One region of the Paenibacillus sp. FSL R5-0475 genome, then DNA from elsewhere that is predicted to be linked to it. Evidence: a T-box and tRNA genes for the amino acid it is inferred to sense, from the RefSeq annotation. Region 1 holds a T-box; the other holds one or more tRNA genes.
The links. A T-box is a leader RNA that pairs with one kind of tRNA and senses whether it is charged. The one in region 1 lies ahead of trpS (tryptophan--tRNA ligase), so its partner is inferred to be a tRNA-Trp.
Positions count from the first base shown of each region.

Region 2: it encodes a tRNA-Trp, which carries the amino acid that the T-box ahead of trpS (tryptophan--tRNA ligase) is inferred to sense. The anticodon was not compared.

Region 1 is NZ_JBBORK010000001.1:4,421,611-4,427,742, forward strand. It holds gene cyoE (heme o synthase) at 1-13, opposite strand, end outside; gene MKX41_RS19805 (metal-dependent hydrolase) at 255-1,256, shown strand; gene MKX41_RS19810 (hypothetical protein) at 1,365-1,553, shown strand; gene trpS (tryptophan--tRNA ligase) at 1,555-2,541, opposite strand; T-box leader at 2,603-2,840, opposite strand; gene MKX41_RS19820 (aldose 1-epimerase) at 2,975-3,949, shown strand; gene MKX41_RS19825 (alpha/beta-type small acid-soluble spore protein) at 4,152-4,382, shown strand; gene MKX41_RS19830 (O-methyltransferase) at 4,524-4,934, opposite strand; gene MKX41_RS19835 (M3 family oligoendopeptidase) at 5,296-6,132, opposite strand, start outside.
Region 2 is NZ_JBBORK010000001.1:4,560,508-4,566,639, forward strand. It holds gene MKX41_RS20330 (ABC transporter ATP-binding protein) at 1-49, opposite strand, end outside; gene MKX41_RS20335 (BMP family ABC transporter substrate-binding protein) at 152-1,291, opposite strand; gene MKX41_RS20340 (AraC family transcriptional regulator) at 1,619-2,368, shown strand; tRNA gene MKX41_RS20345 (tRNA-Leu) at 2,502-2,580, opposite strand; tRNA gene MKX41_RS20350 (tRNA-Cys) at 2,595-2,668, opposite strand; tRNA gene MKX41_RS20355 (tRNA-Gly) at 2,681-2,755, opposite strand; tRNA gene MKX41_RS20360 (tRNA-Gln) at 2,762-2,836, opposite strand; tRNA gene MKX41_RS20365 (tRNA-His) at 2,858-2,930, opposite strand; tRNA gene MKX41_RS20370 (tRNA-His) at 2,971-3,046, opposite strand; tRNA gene MKX41_RS20375 (tRNA-Trp) at 3,083-3,156, opposite strand; tRNA gene MKX41_RS20380 (tRNA-Tyr) at 3,164-3,249, opposite strand; tRNA gene MKX41_RS20385 (tRNA-Thr) at 3,255-3,330, opposite strand; tRNA gene MKX41_RS20390 (tRNA-Phe) at 3,351-3,426, opposite strand; tRNA gene MKX41_RS20395 (tRNA-Asp) at 3,434-3,511, opposite strand; tRNA gene MKX41_RS20400 (tRNA-Met) at 3,538-3,614, opposite strand; tRNA gene MKX41_RS20405 (tRNA-Val) at 3,632-3,707, opposite strand; tRNA gene MKX41_RS20410 (tRNA-Glu) at 3,763-3,837, opposite strand; tRNA gene MKX41_RS20415 (tRNA-Ser) at 3,856-3,948, opposite strand; tRNA gene MKX41_RS20420 (tRNA-Asn) at 3,952-4,027, opposite strand; rRNA gene MKX41_RS20425 (23S ribosomal RNA) at 4,089-6,132, opposite strand, start outside.

The sequences.
Region 1 (6,132 bases):
TATGATTGTCCACACCTAATGATCCTCCTTCTAAACGAACATGTAACGTTCTAACCGAAGTTTTTTAACTTCGCTGTTAACTTTATCATAACAAACCCGTGAAGACTTTGACAGTCATGGAACAGTAAGTTCATGAATTCGACAATTACGTGACAATATTTATTTTGTATTTATTTCAATCCCCTTAATAACCAGAGCTGTATTTGGGTAATTATTAAATAGAGAACTTCCGAACAACAAAGGAGAACTGACCAATGGATACTGCTACACATTTAGTTATGGGCCTAGGCTTAGCCGGGCTTTCCTTCGTTGATCCCATCGTTGCTTCTGATCCGAAACTGGCCGGGGCTGTTATGCTGGCAACAGTGCTCGCCTCTCAGGCTCCTGATGCCGATACTGCGCTACGACTGAAGGACAATGCAATGTATATTCGAAATCACCGAGGAATCACACATTCCCTACCCTTTCTAATTCTGTGGCCTGCGCTGATTTCCTTCGTGTTAGGCCCCTTATTTGGTTTTACTGATTTACAAGCTCTAAGCCATATTGCGCTCTGGAGCTTCATTGGTGTAGGTGTTCACGTATTTTCTGATCTATTTAATACCTATGGCACTCAGGCTGCACGTCCATTCACGGAGAAATGGATTGCATGGAACATCATCCACATTTTTGATCCGTTTATATTTGGTAGCCATATCGCAGCCATCCTTCTCTGGATCACCGGGATCATTCCACCGCAACCTTTATTTATTACACTGTATGCCTGTACTATTCTTTATTATATTTGGAGAACCGTCGTTCACGCACGTCTCACGCGTAATATTAAGCTTAAGGATTTACATCATAGTGCCGGCGAACGTTATATTGTAATCCCTACAATTTCACTAAAGCGCTGGAACGTAGTCAAGGTGAAAAAAGATGGCAGCTATGATGTTGGGCAGTTAGTCAATAACCGACTGGAATGGTTCAAACATGCTGTATGCTCGACTCATCCTGCTGTGGAGATTTCCAAGTCGCACCCTGATATTCAGTCCTTTCTATACTTCACCTCTTATGCAGTAGCCGAAGTCGAGGAACTCCCTTCAGGATATATGGTGCGCTGGGGGGACGTACGTTATTTACATCGCAAACAATACCCATTTGTGGCTGTATTAGTGATGGACAATCAATATCGACCTTTAAATACTTATGTAGGTTGGCTTAGCAGCGAGAAGCTCGACAAACGATTTTCCATTGACCCTGGTTCTTTACGATGAAACTGTAGACTTACGCAGAGATCTATTCTATAATCACAAAAAATCCCGGAGTATTATTATCATACTCCGGGATTCATTTTAGCAGACATAGAAAGGAAGGCTCTCTTAATGGGTAAAGGACTTTCACTTTGGTTCGCTTGTTCTTCTATTCTTATTCTTACTGCCGCTTCAATCGCGATCAGTTATAGCTTTTGGTTGGCACTTCTGCTCGGGTTTCTCTGTGTCATGAATATTGGCTGGGGATTTATCCTCAAGGCCAAGATCAGACGCAAACAGGAAAGCCTAAGCGCTGATTAGATTAACGAGCTGGCAGAAATCCCATCCGCTCTTTAACTCCATTCAACGTCTCAGTTGCAACAATACGTGCACGACCAGCACCTTCAGCAAGAATATCTGTAATCGCACCCGAGCTACGAATTTCATTATATCTTTGTTGTAAAGGCTCAAGCGTAGATACAACCACTTCAGCAAGATCTTTCTTAAAGCCGCCATACATTTGCCCTTCATAACGATCGGCAATTTGCTGGAGTGTCATTCCAGAACATTCGGAATAAATACTCATCAAATTACTGATCTCTGGCTTATTAGCTGGATCAAAAATTACTTCACGTCCTGAATCAGTCGTTGCACGGCTGATTTTTTTACGGATTACGTCCGGTGAATCTAACAGAGCAATGTAGCTGCCTGCGTTAGGATTGCTCTTGCTCATTTTTTTGGTGCCATCATCCAGAGACATAATACGTGCACCCACCTCTGGAATGTACGGCTCCGGAATGGTAAAGAATTCGCCAAAACGATTATTGAAGCGACCAGCTAAATCACGAGTCAGCTCCAAATGTTGTTTTTGATCTTCTCCAACTGGCACAAGATCCGCATTATAAACAAGAATATCTGCTGCCATCAAGGAAGGATAGACGAATAAACCAGCGCCAACAGAATCTTTACCTGATGATTTATCTTTAAACTGGGTCATACGCTCCAGCTCGCCCATTGCTGTAAGTGTCGTCATGATCCAACCCAGTTCAGCGTGTTGTGGCACATGCGACTGCATATAGACATTAGAACGTGCAGGATCAATTCCTGCTGCAATAAAGAGGGCCGCTACGGATTCTGACTGTTCACGCAGTGCCGCAGGATCTTGTGCTACAGTGATTGCATGCATATCGACAACCATAAAGAAACATTGATGATCATCTTGCAGCTTCACAAAATTTTTCAGTGCTCCAATGTAGTTCCCCAATGTAAGTGAACCGCTTGGCTGAATGCCTGACATTACTTTTTTCATAATATAGACCTCCGTTTGATGTCATTTCTAAGTTTCCGAGAACGCAAAAAAAGCCTCATCCGCAAGGGACGTGAGACCGTGGTGCCACCCTTATTCGCTGCTTAATCTTGTTGGACAAGAAAAAACAGCCTTAGTCTTCCGTTAACGGGGAAGATCCGGCCGGTCTACTAGGGTATCTAGCTCCCGTTCAAGCTCGGCGCTCAGGGGTCCATTCATCAGGTTTGTCCTACCGGTTCGCATCAACCACCGGCTTTCTGAAGGTGCAATGCCTGCCTACTTGTCCCCGTCATCACATTATCATCATGAATTAATGCCTTCATCATAGAACCATAAAGAGAAGTTGTCAAATCACTTAACCACTACCGTATAAATCTGTTATGATAAGGTTATCCATGTTCTATTCGATTACAGTTACGATAAAGGAGCATATCTCATGAAACAGGTGACCAAAGGGCAGTGGGGCGGTTATGATACTTATATTTTGCACAGCCGTGAACTGGAAGTCACGCTTTTGCCGCGACTAGGAAATAACGTGATTTCATTGTTTGATGTCAAGAAACAACGGGAAATTCTACGGCGGCCTGATGAAAGCGATCAAGCTTTCTTTATGCAAAAACCTTACCATTTTGGCATGCCGCTATTAATTCCACCCGGAAGAATTCGTAAGGGCCAATTTCAATTCGAGGGTACAAGTTATCAATTTGACCAGAATACCGCTAATGACAATCATATTCATGGTCTACACCGAACTCAGGCCTGGTGTGTCAGCGATATTGAAGAAGATGAGGATGGTTGCGCGGTCACTACTGAATTCCGAACGGAAGATGATCCACACTGGATGGAGCAATTCCCTATCCCACTTAAATTCGAAATGACGTTTAGGCTTCAGGAAGCCCGATTTACCCAAACTTTAAAGGTTACAAATCTTGGAGATCATCGAATTCCTTTTGGGATCGGTTATCACACCTGGTTTATGATTGATGGAGAACCTGAGCGCTGGAATCTTAAGCTCCCAGTAAATAGTATTTATGAACTGAACGATGAATTGCTCCCTAGCGGCAATCTGATTCCACTTGGTGATCTGGAAGCCTTGAACACCGGAATGAACATGCAGGGAACTAATTTTGATACTGCTCTACGTATTGGAGAAAAACAGCCTGTAGAAGCCTTATTATTACGTGATGATGGTTATGGCCTTCGTTATACTGCTGACGAGAATCTATTCCGTCACTGGGTGCTATATACCAAAGGACCGGCTGATCAATTTCTGTGTATTGAGCCCTATACCTGGCTCGCGAATGCACCGAATGTATCCGAGGATGCTTCCTTCACAGGTCTTTTAACGGTAGAACCCGGTCAAAGTCAGAATCTATCCACCGTGCTGGAAATGATCTATCCTGAGATTTAAAGCAGATATACATTATATCGGTCTTGCCTTGCGATTACGTAAGGGAAGACCGATTTTTTTGTGTAATCCCTAGTAATAAAGGATTTCTATCCTCACTTTTATTTCACTAATAATTACCATCCTTAAAACCTTTCGAAGTGATGCATGAATTAACCTCTTAGCGCTCATACTATCTTCACAACGGGCGAAGGAGGTGACACACATGGGTCAAGCAGGTCAAGGTCGTAGCAGCCGTTCCAATAACCTGGTCGTTCCTCAAGCAACTGCGGCATTGCAACAGTTGAAATATGAAGCAGCACAGGAGCTTGGAGTAACGATCCCAGCTGACGGTTATTACGGGAACTACACTTCTCGCGAAACTGGTTCTCTGGGCGGTTACATCACTAAACGTCTAGTACAACTGGCAGAACAACAACTGTCTGGTCGTCAGTAACAACGTTATCTTAAGTGTTTTATCCGGCTAGGGCATATCAAGCCTAAAGCCGAGTAGCTTTTGAGCCCTCTCACACTTCTTTCTGAAGCTGTGGGAGGGTTTTTGATTTTCACAATTATTGAAATTTTATGTAAACAACGCTTAACCAAAAAACTGTTCGGAACTTTCAGCATAGGCATTACGAGACGATCGAATCATTAGATTCGCCATATTATAATTGGACTCCAACGTAGCATCTACAATCACCATTCCCTGTCTAATGGCGAATTCATAAGAAATCTCACCATGCGTCCAACGCCGCTTGTATTTCAGGCTTTCCAGCGCCATTAGTCGAAAAGAAGACTGTTGTCCATCTGTCATCCCTTCTTTTGCATCAGTGAATCCCCCGCTTCGCCCAGAAAGAGGATTATGTCGTATCCCGAATTTTCCGATCATGTTATTTCGTATTTGCACAAAAACCGTACCAGAAGTTAATCCCGATAATTCTTCCTGCAGCTCCTTAAACACCATATCCATCTGTCTCGCTAATGATAGTTGTTCCGTCTTAAGCATTACTTCTCCTCCTAAAAGTTTTGTGAGCATAGCTTGATTTGAGTGCACTTCGCAGAACCGACTTCGTAAGCGCTTGCTTATTTTTGTGAGTTCAGCCAAGTGGTACTCTAGCGTGCCTTATATAAGGCTTAAGACTCATTATAGGTTACTAACAAATGGCAAACAACATTATTCGGCAAAATTGGGTTATTATCCCTATAGATGCGCGAAATCCATAGATTAATAGCATATTTCTTTTTATAAATCGTGATTTTTCGACATTTTATCATTAAAAAAAGCCCCTGTATCAGGGGCTTTTGCGTGTTCATGCTGAAAAATTGTTGTTTTTTCTACCGCTAAATTTGTCTTAGTTTAGACTTTTTCAAACTAATTGCTCCGTCATCTCCAAGAACTCATTAATGTCAGCTACAATCAGATCTGTAGCGCCTTGCCAGAAGTCCGGCTTCGTAAGATCCACACCCAGATGCTTAAGTACCAAATCCTCTAAAGTCATCACACCAGTATCTTGCAACAAGCTATCGTATTTATCTGCAAAGGACGCTCCTTCTTGCAGAGCCAGTCGATACAAGCCTGTGCTGAACATGTAGCCAACGGTGTAAGGGAAGTTATAGAACGGCACATCTGTGATATAAAAATGCAGTTTAGAAGCCCAGAAATGAGGATGGTATTCCGAAAGCACCCCACAGAAGGCTTCCTTCTGTGCTTCCACCATCAATTCAGACAGCTCTTCAGCATTTACAAGACCTTCCTTACGTTTCTCATAAAAACGAGTCTCGAATAAGAACCGTGCGTGAATGTTCATAAAGAAGGCTACACTGTTTTGAATTTTCGTTTCAAGCAACGCCAGTTTCTCTTCAGCGTTGCCAGCGGCTTTAACCTGAGCGTCAGATACAATGACCTCTGCGAAGGTTGAAGCAGTCTCTGCAACGTTCATAGCGTAGTTCTGATTAAATACAGGTTGATCATCCAGCAAGTAAGAATGATAAGCATGTCCCAGCTCATGTGCCAAGGTTGAAACATTGGAAGTTGTACCGCTATAAGTCATGAAAATCCGCGATTCCTTACTCTCAGGGAAGGATGTACAGAAACCTCCAGGACGTTTTCCCGGACGATCCTCAACCTCAATCCAGTTATTATCAAAAGCACGCTCTGCAAACTCTGCCATCTTCGGACTAAATTTGCGGAACTGGGTAACGAT
Region 2 (6,132 bases), 140 kb from region 1:
TGGGATACACCTTGGTAATTCCCCGCATTTCCAGCAGAGCTTTGTTCATAGGTCTCAACGCCTTTCGACTTGGAGGTCTGCAAAAATATACAGCTGGAATTCTTCTAAAAGAAGAATCTCCAACTGTAGGTTTATCACTTTATAGCTATACTTAAGGCTTAACTGCGTTACGAATGGCTTCTACTTCAGAGGTTTCCATTCCCATCGCGTTATCTACTGTAATTTCTTTATTGATCAGCTTTTGCTTCACTTCTTCAACTTTAGCCTGAAGATCGGCAGGAAAGATATTTTTATAGATCTCATTCTCTGCAATGCCTACACCATCATCTACAAAGCTCAACACATCACGTTTACCCATCTCAAGTGTACCGTCTTGTAATCTCTTCACGGCACCCAGAATAGCACTATCAATCTTTTTAATAGATGAAGTAACGATCAAGTTTGCTTTTTCGCTATCTGTATCGTTAAGCAACATCGCCTGATCGGAGTCTACACCGATAGCATATTTCTTCTTCTCCTTAGCTGCATCAAAGATCCCAAGACCTGTACCCCCAGCCACGTTAAAAATAACGTCCACACCGGAGTTATATTGAATCAGCGAAAGCTCCTTGCCTTTAGCCGGGTTAACAAAATCGCCAGCATATGATACAGCGACCTTCACATCAGGATCAACATATTGAGCGCCCTGAATGTAGCCTACCAAGAAAGCGTTAATTCCTGGAATGTCCATGCCGCCTACAAAACCGATCACATTCTCAGGATTAGCATTTTCCATATCCGATTGTGTAGCTAGCGCCGCTACAGCACCTGCTAGAAAAGATACTTCATTTGTTGCATAAGACATGTTGTACATATTCTCTGGTGCTTCATCTATATCGGTATCATAGTTAATGAACTTTTTGTCAGGATATAATTCAGCCGTTGCATTAAACATCTCTGTAATTTCCGATCCGCCAGAAATAATAACATCCCAGTCCTCAGCGGCGATATCGTTAAACGTAGGCTCCCATTTCGTTTTATCGACACCCATTTCTACAACTTTTGTTTCTGCACCCAGCTCATCCTTAACCTTTTGCAAACCGCTATTCGCAGAGTCAAAGAAAGATTTATCTCCAAGCGTTCCTGGAATCAGAAGTACAACTTTGAGTTTATCCCCTGAACCTGTTTCTCCACCTTCAGCTGCATTAGATCCTGCATTCGCGGAAGATCCATTACTCGACGTATTATTTCCACAGGCTGTGACCATTACCATTACTACTAGTAACAACAAAGAAAGAACTTTCTTTTTCATTTTTTCTATTCCCCCTATTTATAGTTGGTTAGTAATTTGAGAGATTCTCCTTCTTAGTCCGTTGTATATTTCACGATTTAGATGGAAACTCTCATTTTTCATGTAACATTGTCAAAATTTTAATGATTTTAACGAATACACTCAAAAAAAGAGAGAAAATTATAATTTTTACGAATAATCCGACTAATTTCCGAACGAGATGGCCAGTCAGGTTGCTAATCTTCGGATTTCTTGATACGATCATATCAAATATTAATGAAAATAATTATATGATTTCGGTCATAATTTTGTGCGATTCGGCTAAAACATAATTATTGGAGGCTCATCATGGATCGTGTTCTATATATTGTAAATGCAGCACATGAGGTTAATACCTATATTCCACCACACCAGCATGAATGTTATGAACTAGTCTATTATTTAAACGGATTAGGAACTACCAATGTAGGTTCGCGAAGTTATCATTTTCGTTCTTCTTCATTCGCGCTGATACCACCCAATCATAAACATGACGAGAATCATCGCGAGGATGCTACTATACTATTTGTAGGCTTCCATTCAAATCACCCAAATATGGAGAATTTGCAAGGCGTATATGAAGATGATAAAGACCATACTGTTCTACAGATCTTGCTTCGAATGAAAGCAGAGTTTACGCGCAAACAAGATGGATTCTCTGAACTATTGAACCTTCAAATGAGCGAAATCACTGTTCATCTGATACGGCTTCTTAGCGCCTCTGGGTTTCAATCACCAACGGAAGACAGAGTCCAATATGTTCTAAACTATATGAATGAGCATTACCGCCATAAGCTATCGGTCGCAACACTTTCTGAGATGTCTGGATACAGCTATGATCGTTTCCGCCATTTATTTAAAGAACGATTCGGTTCTTCACCTCTGCGCTATCTACTATTGAAACGTCTGGATTATGCAAAGTCTCTCTTGCAACATACCCAAATGCATATCTCTGAAGTATCAGCTGCTGCTGGGTTTGTGAATGACGCCCAATTCTGCAATATGTTTAAACGTGAAATTGGTCTCACCCCACGAGCATTCCGACTAAGCAGTCAATAAAACAACACTCCACACAAAAAGGCCGTTGATTAGAGACGCCTCTAATTCAACGGCTTAAGAATAAAAGCTCAAAGACAAAGAAAAAAGGTTTGTAAAGTTGCTTATACAAGCAACTTTACAAACCTTTTTGATATACCGGCGAGAGGACTCGAACCTCCACGGTTTCCCTCTCGATTTTGAGTCGAGCGCGTCTGCCATTCCGCCACGCCGGCACATATGAACTTAATGGAGGCGCCACCCAGATTTGAACTGGGGATAAAGCTTTTGCAGAGCTTTGCCTTACCACTTGGCTATGGCGCCATATGAAAACTTTGGAGCGGACGACGGGAATCGAACCCGCGACCCTCGCCTTGGCAAGGCGATGCTCTACCGCTGAGCCACGTCCGCATAAAATGGCTGGGGATATAGGATTTGAACCTATGCGTGACGGAGTCAAAGTCCGTTGCCTTACCGCTTGGCTAATCCCCAATAACATTTTAAAATAAAAGGGGCGACTGATGGGTCTCGAACCCACGAATGCCGGAACCACAATCCGGTGCGTTAACCACTTCGCCACAATCGCCATATTAAACTAATATTGTTGCTGTTCTTCTTAAAGTAAATGGGGCGACCGATGGGACTTGAACCCACGAATGCCGGATCCACAAACCGGTGCGTTAACCCCTTCGCCACGACCGCCATATTAAACTTTAGAGAAAGACTTTAGATAAAGATTGGCAGGGGCAGCAGGAATTGAACCCACACCAACGGTTTTGGAGACCGTTGTTCTACCTTTAAACTATGCCCCTAAAAAAATGGTGGGGGATGATGGATTCGAACCACCGAACACGTACGTGAGCAGATTTACAGTCTGATGCGTTTGGCCACTTCGCTAATCCCCCAAAGATGGTGCCGGCGAGAGGACTTGAACCCCCAACCTACTGATTACAAGTCAGTTGCTCTACCAATTGAGCTACACCGGCATATTAAGTTGTATACTATATGGTGGCTCGAGACGGATTCGAACCGCCGACACGAGGATTTTCAGTCCTCTGCTCTACCGACTGAGCTATCGAGCCAAGAAAATGGCGGAACCGACGAGATTCGAACTCGCGATCTCCTGCGTGACAGGCAGGCATGTTAGGCCAACTACACCACGGTTCCAAAAGATATAATTACTTGATGAAAATTGGTTGCGGGGGCAGGATTTGAACCTGCGGCCTTCGGGTTATGAGCCCGACGAGCTACCGGGCTGCTCCACCCCGCGTCGTTCTTAAATGAATATGGTGGAGGCTGAGGGGATCGAACCCCCGACCCTCTGCTTGTAAGGCAGATGCTCTCCCAGCTGAGCTAAGCCTCCGTAAACAACAATTGTTATTGTACCAAAGTCCACTATGTAAAATCAAGTGAAAATTTGGTGACCCGTATGGGATTCGAACCCATGTTACCTCCGTGAAAGGGAGGTGTCTTAACCCCTTGACCAACGGGCCATACTAAGTAAAAATTTGTGGCGGAGAGAGAGGGATTCGAACCCTCGAGACGCTTGTGGCGCCTACACGATTTCCAATCGTGCTCCTTCGGCCAAACTCGGACACCTCTCCATATGGCTCCCCGAACAGGACTCGAACCTGTGACAACTCGATTAACAGTCGAGTGCTCTACCAACTGAGCTATCAGGGAATATTCATACCAGGCTTAATCGCCTGAAAACTGAATCCGAATTGAATTTGCGTTCTAAGTATAGGATAAGCCCTCGACCGATTAGTATTGGTCAGCTCCATGCATTACTGCACTTCCACCTCCAACCTATCTACCTCGTCGTCTTCAAGGGGTCTTACTAATTGGGAAATCTCATCTTGAGGGGGGCTTCACGCTTAGATGCTTTCAGCGCTTATCCCGTCCGTACGTAGCTACCCAGCCATGCTTCTGGCGAAACAACTGGTGCACCAGCGGTACGTCCATCCCGGTCCTCTCGTACTAAGGACAGCTCCTCTCAAATTTCCTGCGCCCACGACAGATAGGGACCGAACTGTCTCACGACGTTCTGAACCCAGCTCGCGTACCGCTTTAATGGGCGAACAGCCCAACCCTTGGGACCTACTTCAGCCCCAGGATGCGATGAGCCGACATCGAGGTGCCAAACCTCCCCGTCGATGTGGACTCTTGGGGGAGATAAGCCTGTTATCCCCAGGGTAGCTTTTATCCGTTGAGCGATGGCCCTTCCATGCGGTACCACCGGATCACTAAGTCCGACTTTCGTCCCTGCTCGACTTGTAGGTCTCGCAGTCAAGCTCCCTTATGCCTTTGCACTCTTCGAATGATTTCCAACCATTCTGAGGGAACCTTGGAACGCCTCCGTTACTCTTTAGGAGGCGACCGCCCCAGTCAAACTGCCCGCCTGACACGGTCCCCGTACCCGATTAGGGTACTAGGTTAGAACCTAGATACGATCAGGGTGGTATCCCAACGGCGCCTCCACCGAAGCTTGCGCTCCGATTTCTACGGCTCCCACCTATCCTGTACAGATCGTACCCAAATTCAATATCAAGCTGCAGTAAAGCTCCATGGGGTCTTTCCGTCTTGTCGCGGGTAACCTGCATCTTCACAGGTATTAAAATTTCACCGGATCTCTCGTTGAGACAGCGCCCAAGTCGTTACGCCATTCGTGCGGGTCAGAATTTACCTGACAAGGAATTTCGCTACCTTAGGACCGTTATAGTTACGGCCGCCGTTTACTGGGGCTTCGGTTCATAGCTTCGGGTTACCCCTAACCACTCCCCTTAACCTTCCAGCACCGGGCAGGCGTCAGCCCGTATACTTCGCCTTGCGGCTTCGCACAGACCTGTGTTTTTGCTAAACAGTCGCTTGGGCCTTTTCACTGCGGCCCCCTCGTGCTATTCACACTACCGGGGCACCCCTTCTCCCGAAGTTACGGGGTCATTTTGCCGAGTTCCTTAACGAGAGTTCTTCCGCGCGCCTTAGAATTCTCTTCTCGCCTACCTGTGTCGGTTTGCGGTACGGGCACCTTCTCCTGGCTAGAGGCTTTTCTTGGCAGTGTGAGATCATGACCTTCGCTACTGTAATTTTCGCTCCCCATCACAGCCCAGCCTTAACGATGTGCGGATTTGCCTACACATCAGCCTCACTGCTTAGACGGACATATCCATCAGTCCGCGTCACTACCCTCCTGCGTCACCCCATCGCTCATAGCGGATTACGGTGGTACAGTAATTTCAAACTGTTGTCCTTCGACTACGCCTTTCGGCCTCGCCTTAGGTCCCGACTTACCCTGAGCGGACGAGCCTTCCTCAGGAAACCTTGGGCTTTCGGCGGATCAGATTCTCACTGATCTTTTCGTTACTCATACCGGCATTCTCACTTGTATGCTGTCCAGCGCTCCTTACGGTACACCTTCAACCCACATACAACGCTCCCCTACCCCAGATACATACGTATCTAGCCATAGCTTCGGTGGTGTGTTTAGCCCCGTTACATTTTCGGCGCAGAGTCACTCGACCAGTGAGCTATTACGCACTCTTTCAATGGTGGCTGCTTCTAAGCCAACATCCTGGTTGTCTGTGCAACTCCACATCCTTTCCCACTTAACACACACTTGGGGACCTTAGCTGATGGTCTGGGCTGTTTCCCTTTTGACAATGGATCTTAGCACTCACTGTCTGACTCCCGGCAATAAGTATATGGCATTCGGAGTTTGACTGAGCTTGGTAATCCTTGCGGACCCCGCACCCAATCAGTGCTCTACCTCCACTACTCTTATACCGAGG